3 regions of the Bacillus swezeyi genome follow, and region 1 is predicted to be linked to each of the others. Evidence: predicted binding sites of a transcription regulator. Region 1 holds the regulator's gene; each other region holds the start of a gene.
The links. The regulator LexA, encoded in region 1, represses DNA repair genes until DNA is damaged. The targets are predictions, from matches to a motif close to CGAACATATGTTCG.
Positions count from the first base shown of each region.

Region 2: a site for LexA is predicted at 1,887-1,900, ahead of uvrB (excinuclease ABC subunit UvrB). Genes of this name have one in related genera too.
Region 3: a site for LexA is predicted at 1,673-1,686, ahead of RBH91_RS06100 (YhjD family protein). Genes of this name have one in related genera too.

Region 1 covers NZ_CP133085.1:2,145,889-2,150,166, forward strand. The annotation lists partial or broken gene RBH91_RS10785 (IS1595 family transposase) at 1-893, shown strand, start outside; gene lexA (transcriptional repressor LexA) at 1,258-1,881, opposite strand; gene yneA (cell division suppressor protein YneA) at 2,038-2,349, shown strand; gene RBH91_RS10800 (YneB family resolvase-like protein) at 2,369-3,043, shown strand; gene RBH91_RS10805 (DUF896 domain-containing protein) at 3,079-3,309, shown strand; gene tkt (transketolase) at 3,482-4,278, shown strand, end outside.
Region 2 covers NZ_CP133085.1:3,904,037-3,908,314, forward strand. The annotation lists gene uvrB (excinuclease ABC subunit UvrB) at 1-1,821, opposite strand, end outside; gene RBH91_RS19590 (CsbA family protein) at 2,001-2,234, opposite strand; gene RBH91_RS19595 (DUF5316 domain-containing protein) at 2,359-2,652, opposite strand; gene RBH91_RS19600 (PDZ domain-containing protein) at 2,792-4,000, opposite strand.
Region 3 covers NZ_CP133085.1:1,271,370-1,275,647, reverse strand. The annotation lists gene lepB (signal peptidase I) at 369-884, opposite strand; gene RBH91_RS06105 (TVP38/TMEM64 family protein) at 897-1,508, opposite strand; gene RBH91_RS06100 (YhjD family protein) at 1,718-2,077, shown strand; gene RBH91_RS06095 (competence protein ComK) at 2,078-2,656, opposite strand; gene RBH91_RS06090 (IDEAL domain-containing protein) at 2,933-3,166, shown strand; gene RBH91_RS06085 (SDR family oxidoreductase) at 3,236-4,093, opposite strand; gene RBH91_RS06080 (FAD-dependent oxidoreductase) at 4,226-4,278, shown strand, end outside.

The DNA.
Region 1 (4,278 bases):
AAAATAAAAATGGCTATAATTGTGTACGTTGCTCTTCTAAGCAAGTTGTGCGTTTCGGTAAGTATAAAGTGAAAATGGGACTAAAAGAAGTTGAACGCCAACGATACCTTGTAAAAATTGCAAAAAGACATTTACTGATGTAATGTCTACTACGCTATACCGTACTCATAAGCCAGATAGATGGTTAGACTTCATTAAATGTATGTTAGAAGGTTATTCTCTTCGAAAATCAGCAGACCTTATTGGTAATGTTCATTATGTCACTCTATTTTATTGGAGACACAAAGTATTGTCTGCTATTAAACAAATGGACTTTGATACATTTTCAGGGATTGTAGAGATGGATAAAACATATTTCCTTTACTCTGAAAAAGGTAAAAGAAACATAGAAGGACGCAAACCTCGTAAGCGTGGAGGTTCATCTAAGTTTCGTGGTATTAGCCACGAACAAGTTTGTGTTTTAATCGCAAGAGACTGCCAAAAAGCCGCTTATTCCGGGGTGCTTGGAAAAGGCCGGATTGTCAAATCTCAATTAGATAAGGCTATTGGCTCTAAATTAACTTTTGACAACACGCTTTGCGCTGGAGGGTTTTTTCTGCCTATGCCAAAAGCAAAGGATTAGAACATTATCGGTTTAAATCGGATAGAACGGAGCGTGTCAAGGGTCTTTATCACATCCAAAATGTTAATAATTACCACAGTCGTTTAGAAGGTTGGATACAACGATTTAATGGTGTGGCAACAAAATACCTTGACCATTATTTGAGTTGGTTTCAATTCTTAGATATTGTTAGTCATCGAAATGATAATGCATCTACTACTAAATGCTTGTAGATTGTTGTTTAATTCCGATTAATAAAACTTATTATTCTTTGAGAACGTATGAATTATAAAATAACAAGCGAGAAAAGAGATGGTACCACTTTGGATAAAAAAAATATAATATTTCACCTTATAGGAGCGTTGGTTTGTTTTATGTTGTTTGTTTTAGGGATGATATTCTCAGACCAATTCCCTCTAATGATTTTAATAGGGATATTAGGGTTTTCTGGATTTTCTTACTTAATATTCAGGATATTTATGAATATAAAAACAGGAACAAATCACAATAGTTGAACATAATTAGTTAAATGTTGTAGTTATAGCAGGGTTTTTCATAAAAATCCTGCTATATATTTAAAATCAACATTATTAGTTAACATAGCTTTGATCAAAAAAAGCCGCCGGTTTCCCGGCGGTTCTGAGTAAGCCCCATGATTAATGAACGGTTCGGAAAACGCCGATCACCTTGCCGAGAATGATCACATTCTGCAGGATAATGGGCTCCATCGTCGGATTTTCCGGCTGGAGGCGGATATGGGTCTCTTCTTTGAAAAACCGCTTGACTGTCGCTTCGTCATCTTCGGTCATGGCCACGACGATATCTCCATTGATTGCGGTACTCTGCTGCTTTACAATTACATAATCTTTATCCAGTATCCCTGCATCAATCATGCTTTCCCCCATAATCTCGAGCATGAAAACATGTTCATCCGGCGGAGCCAGGCGGTCAGGGAGCGGAAAGTACTCCTCGATATTTTCGACGGCAGTAATCGGCATCCCGGCCGTTACCTTTCCAATGACGGGAACGTTGACAACCTGGTTTTTCGGAATGTGAATCTCTTCTTCGGTATCCAGGATTTCGATCGCTCTCGGCTTCGTCGGGTCTCTTCTGATCAGCCCCTTTGTCTCAAGTCTTGCCAAGTGGCCGTGTACGGTAGAACTTGATGCCAGGCCGACCGCTTCGCCGATTTCCCTGACGGAAGGCGGGTAGCCTTTGCGCTTCACTTCTTCTTTAATGAAACGCAATATATCAAGTTGTCTTTTTGATAGCTTCGTCATGATCTGCACCTCAAAACGTCGATTTTAGGTAGATTATAGCATGTTTTTCCTCGAAGTACAAACATAGGTTCGAAAAAAACAATTGACAGAAACATTTGTTCGTATGTATACTGAAAGCACAAAAAGCGAACAAATATTCTGTTTGGGGTGATAGATTTGAATAGGGAATCATTGATTTTCGTCAGTCTGTTTACTGCTGTGATCAGCTTCTGTGTTCTGTTTTTGTCTTTTGCCGGAAAGATGGAGGAAAGCAAGCAATATGTTAAAATAGAAGTTCAAGAAGGAGATACTTTATGGGAGATTGCCGACCACATCGAGGGCGGCAAGTCCGCTGACAAGCAAAAATTCATTGAGTGGGTTGCCGACAAAAACGATCTGCCGACATCTGTCATCAAACCCGGCGATGTTCTGATTCTGCCGGTAACAAAGCAGCATTCTGACCGATATCAGCTTGCAGAAGTAGAGTAAGAAGGATGAGGGGATTTCCATGAACGCGATTATATACACCAGGGTGAGCACGACGAAGGAGCAGCAGGAAACCTCCTTAAAACGGCAGGAAGAGGAGCTTGCATCACTTGCAGCCGAACACGGCATGACCGTTGTAAAAGTCATTTCCGAACAGGCGAGCGGATATGAAATGGACCGGGACGGTGTATTCGATTTGCTTGATGAAATAAAAAGATCAGAAGTGGATGCTGTATTGATCCAGGATGATACAAGGCTTGGAAGAGGAAACGCCAAAATAGCCCTCCTTCACTGCTTATATAAAGAAGGGGTTCGAATTTATACACTCGCACACAGGGGACAGCTGGAACTTTCCGAGGCCGACTCAATGGTTTTGGAAATCGTCGGCATCGTGGAAGAATACCAGCGGAAAATACATAATCTTAAGATTAAAAGAGGGATGAAGAAAGCGGTCGAAAACGGCTACCGCCCGGAAAGGAATCTAAAAAACCAACATGAAGGAAACGGGAGGGAGCGGATTGAAGCCCCGCTTTCAGAAATCATTCGGCTCAGGGAAAACAAGCTGACGTTTGCAGAGATTGCAGCCGTTTTAAGGGGCTTTGGCTACAGCATATCGAAAGCTACCGTACACCGCCGCTATCAGGAGTATAAGAGCAGCCAGCCGGATTCATTTGTTGTCAAACGAGAGCGAATTTAGTAGTATGAATGATAAACAAATCAAAGGAGCATATTATGATTTCCAAAGAAAAAATAGCCAGAATCAATGAGCTTGCGAAAAAATCAAAAACCGGCTCTTTGACGGAGGAAGAAAAAGCAGAACAGCAGAAGCTGCGCCAGGAATATTTGAATGGTGTCCGCGCATCTATGAAAAACACGCTGAAAAATGTGACAATCGTAGATCCGGAAGGCAATGATGTGACGCCGGAAAAGCTCAAAAAGGAAAAAAACCGCCGCCTTCATTAATTTTAGGGAATACGTCAATATCGTATTCCCTTTTTGTGTATAATATTGAAATAAAAGGAGCATAACGAGATCAACCACCATTTTTCAGACGCTTTCTGAGCTGAAATGGTTGTGAAAACTGATGGGTAGATTTATGATAAGAAAGTAGAGTACATACAGGAAGGGGATAAAAATGAAAACGATTGAATTAAAATCTGTCGCAACGATACGGACACTATCCATAGACGCCATTGAAAAGGCAAAATCCGGCCACCCAGGCATGCCGATGGGGGCTGCTCCGATGGCTTATTCGCTTTGGACAAAAATGATGAATGTAAACCCTGAAAACCCAAGCTGGTTTAACAGAGACCGATTTGTGTTATCTGCCGGACATGGTTCAATGCTGCTGTACAGCATGCTTCATTTAAGCGGGTATGATGTATCGATGGAAGATCTAAAGAATTTCCGCCAATGGGGCAGCAAAACACCAGGTCATCCTGAATTCGGACATACTCCTGGCGTTGATGCGACGACAGGCCCGCTCGGTCAAGGAATCGGAATGGCTGTCGGAATGGCGCTTGCAGAACGCCATCTTGCAGAAACTTACAATCGCAGCGAATATCGTGTCGTTGACCATTATACATACAGTATTTGCGGTGACGGGGATTTAATGGAAGGAATCTCATCGGAAGCGGCTTCACTTGCAGGCCACCTAAACCTCGGCCGTTTAATCGTGCTTTATGATTCCAATGATATTTCCCTTGACGGAGATTTAGACCGCTCTTTCTCTGAAAACGTGAAGCAGCGCTTTGAAGCAATGAACTGGGAAGTGCTCTATGTAGAAGACGGGAATAACATCACTGAAATTACAGCAGCGCTTGAAAAAGCGAAGCAGAATGAAAACCAGCCGACATTAATTGAAGTGAAAACAACGATCGGTTTCGGATCTCCAAACCGTGCGGGAACTTCAGGCGTTCACGGCGCTCCTCT
Region 2 (4,278 bases), 1.8 Mb from region 1:
TTCTTCCTGCTCCTCAGCCGCATGAGTTGCGCGGATGACGTCGCGGATCTTCTTGTTGATCGTTTTCGGTGTAATGCCGTGTTTCTTGTTAAACGCTTCCTGCTGTTCGCGGCGGCGTTTCGTTTCATTGAGCGCGATTTCCATGGAGTTGGTGATTTTGTCCGCGTACATAATTACCCGGCCTTCGGCATTTCTTGCTGCCCGGCCGATCGTCTGAATTAAGGAACGTTCAGAGCGGAGAAAGCCTTCTTTATCCGCATCCAATATCGCGACAAGTGAAACTTCAGGGATGTCGAGCCCTTCCCGCAGCAGGTTGATGCCGATGAGAACGTCATGCTTGCCCAGGCGCAGGTCGCGGATGATTTCGATCCGTTCAAGCGTTTTAATTTCGGAATGCAGATATGTAACCTTTATTCCGACTTCCTTGAGATAATCCGTCAAATCCTCGGACATTTTTTTCGTCAAAGTAGTGACGAGGACGCGCTCGTTCCGTTCGATTCTCTGCCTGATTTCACCGATCAGGTCATCGATCTGCCCTTCGATCGGCCTTACCTCAATGACTGGATCAAGCAGACCGGTCGGACGGATGATCTGCTCAACAACTTCAGGGGTATGATCAAGCTCATAAGGACCGGGTGTGGCAGACACATATACAATGTTATGAATGTGCTTTTCAAACTCTTCAAACCTCAAAGGCCGGTTATCCAAAGCCGAAGGCAGTCTGAATCCATGATCGACGAGCACCTGTTTTCTGGCTTGGTCTCCGTTGTACATCCCCCTGACCTGCGGAATGGTGACATGAGACTCGTCGATGACCATCAAGAAGTCATCCGGAAAATAATCGAGCAGGGTATATGGAGTCGCCCCTGCCTGCCGCAGCGTCAAATGTCTTGAATAGTTTTCAATGCCTGAGCAAAATCCCATTTCCCGCATCATTTCCAGATCGTATCTCGTCCGCTGCTCCAGACGCTGCGCTTCAAGAAGCTTGCCGTCATCATGAAGAATCTTTAGACGTTCTTCGAGCTCTTCTTCAATATTCATGATCGCTTTTTTCATTTTCTCTTCGCGCGTTACGAAGTGGGATGCAGGGAAAATCGCTACATGGTCACGCTCCCCTAAAATCTCGCCTGTGAGGGCGTCCACTTCTCTGATCCGTTCGATTTCATCTCCAAAAAACTCGACGCGGATGCAGTGTTCATCCCTTGAAGCCGGAAAAATTTCGACGACATCGCCGCGCACCCTGAATGTGCCGCGCTGAAAATCGATGTCATTTCGGGCAAATTGGATGTCAACGAGCTTTCTGAGGAGCTCATTGCGCTCAATTTCCATTTCCGTTCTGAGTGAAAGTACGAGTTCTTTGTATTCTTCCGGCGAACCCAAACCGTATATACAAGAGACACTCGCCACGATGATGACGTCTTTGCGTTCAAACAGAGCGGATGTGGCTGAGTGCCTTAATTTATCTATTTCATCATTGATGCTGGCATCTTTTTCAATAAACGTATCAGTCTGAGGAACATAGGCCTCCGGCTGGTAGTAATCATAATAACTTACAAAATACTCGACTGCGTTGTTTGGGAAAAACTCCTTAAACTCACTGTACAGCTGTCCGGCAAGCGTTTTGTTATGGGCGATGACAAGGGTCGGTTTATTGACCTCCTGAATCACGTTTGACATTGTAAACGTTTTGCCCGTACCGGTTGCACCTAAAAGTGTCTGATGCTTTCTGCCTTCCCGAATGCCTTCCACAAGCTGTTCAATCGCTTTCGGCTGATCTCCCTGGGGCTGATAATTCGAGACTAATTCAAAGCTGTCTTTCACAAAAAAGCCTCCGTTTCTTTACGAAATCTTCCTGTTATTATTTTAACACATCCAAAACAAAAATACGAACTAAAGTTCGGTTTTGGTGTTTTTTACATATCCGTTTTTTCCGATCTATCAAAAAACCCCTCCTTTTTGTTATCAAAAGCAGGGCTTCACGGCAATTATCCACGGGATTTCTATGATTCTTCCTTCTTTTCGCCCGCCTTTTTGGCTGCATAGAGCGCACCGGCGACAAGCGAAACAATATCAAGTCCTACAATAAAAAAGGTTTCCGTATAACCTTTTAAATAGGAAGCAAACAATAACGCAGCGGTAAGCGCAATTCCGACATAATGGTTATAGGTAACCCTTGTAAAAAACAAGACAAGCAAGAAAGGAAAAATTAGTGCAAAAACGGCTTTTGTAAACACAAAAACCCTCCTCACGTTTCTTGATCTTATTTGATTATATTAAAGAACAAAGAAACGGACAAACCTGAACACTCACTTCTTTATGTTACCCATTTGAAAGCCGTGTTATTCGAAAACGGCCTCTTTAAAAAGCGAAAAAGAAGGAGATTCCGGCAGCCAGCAGATTTGGCAGCCCAAAAACGGCAAGTCCATTCGTCATTTTGCTGCTCGAGTCTCTATGTTCTTTTGTTTCTGAGTGATGATTTCCCCCGAATCGGCCTCCGCTGGCAAACACACCTGAAAGCAAGGCCGACAGAAGAATGGCACCGAGGCCGCAAGCTCCGGAAATTTTGTAAAGATATGCCCAATCCCCGGCTGCAACCGAGATCAATACACTAATCAAACAAACGGCAACCCCTGAGAGAAAAGCCTTTTTCATCATGTCATTCTCCTTCAAGCAGATATATCAACCATCCTATCTGAACGCTTTGAAAAATACAATCAAAAAGTTTCGCCGTTTCGGGCAAGGGCCGGCAACAGAAAAAGCGCCTGAACCAGACGCTTTTTGTACAATCATCTTAATCAGATTCCGAAGATGCGGCAGTTTCTTGAAGCGCCGGTTCTTCATCTTTCACAAACAGGATTCCGAGCTCATGATGCTCCCCTTCGTATGAAGCCCTTTGCTCAAATCGGATCTCATTGTTCAAGCCGACCACTTCAAGCTTAAAGAAGGCGCCGTTTTTTTGCAGTGCTTCATAAAAATCGGCTTCATTCTTTACTTGGATTCCGTTTACTTTCGTAATAATTTCGCCGATCTGCAGGCCGAGACCGGCAGCCGGTGTGTTCGGAATGATGCCGAGCACCATCAGCCCCTGATCTCTTTTTGAAAAATAGAAAGGAGCGGAATTGTCGTTCACCCGCTGCTTCCATGTTAAAAAGGCTCTGCCTGCCACAGCGGCAGCTGCTGCTGCTGCTGCAAGCGGCGTCCACCATATGCTTCCGGCTGCAATCAACAGCGTCATGATCCCGAGAACACTTATGCGCCTCGCTGTAATTTTGATGCTTTCGCTCGGAAGCGATCCCTGCACCCTTTGTCCGAAACCGATAAAATACGGAATCCACAGCAATTGAAAGGCGCCTCCGTTAAAAGACAGAACCGGCCACCAAGGCACAGAGGATTCGATTGCATGTCCCGGAATGAGAATGAACAACGGCAGAAACCAAACGCGGCTCGCGATTTGCTGTCCGATCGGAAGCCCCCTTCTGCTCATGACAATTGCCGGGGAAGTCCTGATGTGAGCCGTTTTGTAAGCCAATATCCCTTCCGCAAAAAGAAGAAGCCCGAGCAAAACGGCGGCGGCTGACCAATTGGCGAGGGACAGCTGCGGAAGAAACGCCTCAGCCATACCTGAACCTGCGTAATCTATGCTTAAACCAATCACGATGCTCACGCCAAGCGTATAAGCCGACGACAGCAGGCTCTGTCTGAAGGTTAAAGCGGCAGCTGCGGTCACCGCTGCTATTAAGATGAGCATTCCGAACGGGAGAGACAGCCCAAGGCCGAATGAAACAATGGACAGCAAAATTCCCGCCAAAAGCCCTTTTGAGTATGTAAACTTGAATTCATCATAAATATCTTCAATGCGCGTATGAAAAGTTTTTCTTTCACGTTTGATCCGGGCATAGCCGTAAGCCAGACTCATGGCCATCATAAAGTAGAAGAGCGGGTGCACAAAAAACCAGCCGGCTCCTTTTAAAAGTTCAATTAAGCTTTCTTCAACTGACAAGGAAACGTTCACCGCCTCAGCCAATCATTCAATGCTGCCGAACATGCGGCAGCCTTTTCACGTTGGATATTTTAGAAACCCAGCTTGTCTTGGCGTTAACGCGAGGAGACGTCAGAGCGGCGTTCAGACGGGGATGCCTGAGCCGTCAGCCGCATGAATCTTCGTCATTTGCAAAACGCCGGGCGCTTTTAAATGCGCATTCGTGACGACAAATGCCAGCACCTTCAGGCAAGCTGGTGCGTTTTATTATTATTCTATCAAATAATAAAATGCTTGGG
Region 3 (4,278 bases), 870 kb from region 1:
TTGCCATGCTGAATGATGTATCAACGTTTTATACAATAAGGCTCTATTTCACCTTTTTATCTAAAAATAGCAATTCCATTTTGATTAATTTATCAATGTGGAGTTTATTCCTTTGAGGGAGCTTTTAAATCAACGAAGGCTATGCCTGATCGAAATATCATCGCCACTATTTGATTTATGGCCTTTTTCTTTTTTCACATCAACCAGCCGCTTTTTCTGCCTACAGCCATTTGCTTTCAATTTTATTTCCAGCTTCCTGCCTTTTGTTCAGTCGTCTTATTGGGGTGTTTGCCCCAAGGCAGTCCCTTGGAAATGATGGACGGTTGTAAAAAGGGGTGGACATTTCCTCCCCTTTTTGAGCCGCCTGCTCACTTCTTATCGATTCTTTCCGTCACAATTCCGACAATGTCCTGATCCGACACAAAGCCGAAATGGCGGCTGTCAAAGCTGTGGATTCTGTTATCTCCAAGGACAAAATAGTGATTTTCGGGAACTTTCTCCTCCCCCGTCACTTCTTTCAATGTAAAATCCCCGGTCAGATCTCCCCCTGCTGTCACGGATTTTAAATCATCCAAATAAGGCTCTTTGACTTTTTTTTCATCAATATAAAGCTGATCATCTTCATATCTGAGGGTTTCACCCGGAAGTCCGATGACCCGTTTAATGAATATATCCTTTTCAGGCCCTTTAAACAGCACGATATCAAATCTGCCGATCGTCTTAAAATGATGGGCGAACCGATTGATCAAAAGCTCATTGCCCTCCTGAAAGGTTGGATTCATGCTGACTCCTTCCACTTTATATTCAATAAAAACGGCGTTTTTCACCTGAATTCCAATGATGATTAAAAGTACTCCGGCTATGACCCAAAAACGCTTTTTCACTTCTATGTCCCCCTAGTCATTCTCTCTCTGGCTGAATTTCACGTTCAGACGGTGTTCAACCCGTTTTCCGGCGTACCATAAAATCAAAATGACGATAATGACCCCGGCTGTTCTTAAAGGCTGTGTGAAGAGCGCCATCAGGTCATGTCCGATAAAGCTTACTATAAAAATCATGACGAACTTTCCGCAAAGCACCGCAAGTGTAAAAGGCAGTAGGCTGATTCTTGAAAGGCCTGCCACAACATTCACTGCCGCAGAAGGTGTGAATGGAAAACAAAGCAGCAGAAACAAAGGACCAAAGCCTCGTTTTTCGACCCAGATCATCAGCTTTTTCACAGATTGATGCCTCCGTATAAACCCCAGAGCTTTTTGCTGGCCAAAATGGCGGATAAAAAGGAAGACGGCTATCGAGCCCGCAGATGCTCCGATCCAAGTGAAAATGAATCCCTGCCACAAACCGAACGAATTCACATTGGCGATCACAAACACGATCAGCGGCAAAAATGGGAGCAGTGCTTCAATGAACGGCAGCAGTATGGCTGCAAAAGGACCAAAAGCCCGATAGCTCTGAAAAAAGTCTGTTAAATTCTCTTCTGTAAAATAACTGAATAATTGCTCCAACATTTATTCTCCTCAGGCGGTTGTCTACTTCTATTCTACACGTTCAAGCAAAAACTTTAAATCATCCGTCTCCGGATGTTTCTGTCTTAGTCTGAATCAACCTGATCTTTTTAGTCATTTTTTCCCGGTTCTTGATAAAAGAACGGCCTATCGTGTAAAATACAAATAGAACAAATGTTCCTTACCACTGAAAAGAAAAGAGGAGAAAAGCCATGACAAGAATTCCCTCAGATGTCAGGGACACGATTGAAAAGGCTATTTACCTTCCGATGACCATCAGCATTTTAAATAAAGATCTCGGCAACATCCAGCAAGGTCCGTTTAAGCTGAAAGACCCTTATCTCCGCCTGATTGAGCAGGCGTTGAAGCTTGCCCAGCGCGATTTATACAACGTAAAAAACGATTTACGGAGACGAAAAGTCAAAGTTCATGAAGTGTCCCGGGACGAAGCGTTTACGATGTATTCCTTTATATATGAAGGATACGAAGAAGAGCACAATTACTTTAATCCCCGCATCCGCAACCAGGTCGCCGCCCTTTTAGAGCACTATTTATTCGCGGCGAAAGCCTGATCAGTAGCGTTTTTTCAGCTCTCTGAGGATGAATTCATATATCAGCTGGTTCCGGTCTTCTTTCGGATACAGCATAAATTCCTGTTTCTTTTGCATGGCGCTGCCTTCGATCCGATCAAGAAATTTGGTTCTCAGCCACGCCGTGCGGTAAACCTGATTTTCGAAAGATGTGATGGATACAGGCAGCTCTAATGTTTCCCCATTTACAAAAGTGACGAATGTATTGTCATATTTTGCCGCGCAAAATTCGTGAACATGTGCATGGGAAAGCCACCCGCACTGAGGCCTCGTTGAGGAGAATGTGGGAAAAAGAAAAATATTGGTTGAATGATCGACCATAATCGGCGGTTTATGGGAAACTTTAATCACTTCATATGTGCCCGCTTTTCTTCCGGCATAGCTTGAACCGAAATAGCGGCAGCTTCTTTCTATGATTTGAAAAGGCCTCATATTGACCCGGAATGTCCTTTCGGTTTCAAGAATTTTTGAAGCGGGCTTTTCACCCTCTCCCAGAGGCAGAACGGCCATTGTCGAACTGTTTACTTCATAAGAATCCTTTGTCATATCCTCTGTACTCATCTTCATGATCCTCCTAGCCATTTAGTAAATTTATACTATTAATCTAACATTATCCTTTACAAAACGACAGGATTTTTTCCAATTAATTTGAAAATATGTTTTTAAAATTCCATTTTTATTTTTTATCCGGGCAAAATTGCGTTTTTTTGTCCAAATATACAAACTTTCACTCTCATAAACAAGCTTCTTTGAATAATTATCTAAAAATTATAAATACTTATTGATTTTTTGGTGCGTAATCCATATACTATAAAAAAGGCATCAGGGGGAATCTTTATGAAAGAGAAAAAGTCGTACGCTGAGCTCATGAAGTCCCGCAACACCCAAAAGGTAAAAGAACTTGATGTAACCATCATGGATATCTACATTCAAATGGTCCTTGATGAATCGTTGTTTAAACGGCGTTTGAACATGCTGAGTGACAAGATCAATGAAGCATTAGACAAAGGAGATAAACAATCTTTCCTTGAGCTTTCAACAGAATATACTGCGATGAAATTGCACGCATAACGGCCAATCCCGACAGGATTGGCTTTTTTATGTGCGGTAAAAGGTCAAGTGCATAGAGCCCCGGCCTTTTTAACCATTAATGATCGTCCCGCCATTGACATGAAGCACTTGGCCGGTCATGTAAGATGAATCTTCACTGGCCAGAAACAGGTAGCTCGGCGCTACTTCAACCGGCTGCCCCGGACGCCCCATCGGCGTTGTTGAACCGAATACCTCGACTTCTCTCTCCGTAAATGTCGAAGGGATAAGAGGCGTCCAAATCGGCCCAGGAGCCACTCCGTTGACGCGGATGCCCTGATCAACGAGCGACAATGCAAGCGAACGCGTAAATGATGTAATCGCTCCTTTTGTCGACGAATAATCGATCAGCCTTTCATTCCCGGCATATGCGGTAATGGACGTCGTATTGATAATCGAGCTGCCTTTTTTCAGATGAGGCAGGACGGCTTTTGTTAAATAAAACATTGCAAAAATGTTGGTTTGAAACGTCCTGATCAGCTGGTGGCTCGTGATCTTTTCGATTCCTTTTTGCGGATGCTGTTCAGCCGCATTATTGACCAAAATATCGATGCTCGGAAATGCTTCCTTCGTCCGGCTGACCACCTCATTGCAAAAAGCCTCGTCCCCGATATCTCCGGCAATCAGCAAGCACCGGACCCCCTCTCTTTCCACATATCCTTTTGTCTCCTCTGCATCACGGTGCTCATTTAAATAAACGATGACCACGTTTGCGCCTTCCTTTGCAAACAAAACGGCCACCGCCCGGCCGATTCCGCTGTCTCCTCCCGTAATAATCGCCGTTTTCCCCGCCAGCTTTTTCTCCAATTTCGGCCTGTCGAAAACAGGGCGGGGATCCATCAAATATTCCAGACCGGGCTGCTGGGTCTGGTGCTGTGGAGGCAGTACTTTTTTCTGTTGCTTGCTCAAAACAATTCCTCCTTCACGATTAAACCTTATTATTTTATGAAACATAACGTTTTTTATGACGAGCCTTTTCCGGTGTATGAATATTTCACAAATGGAAAATTTAAGAACAAAACCAACTTTGGAGGGAACTTTGTGGCAAACAATGAACAAAAACTGCCGAATTCACCTGAATCGTTTTGGAGAGA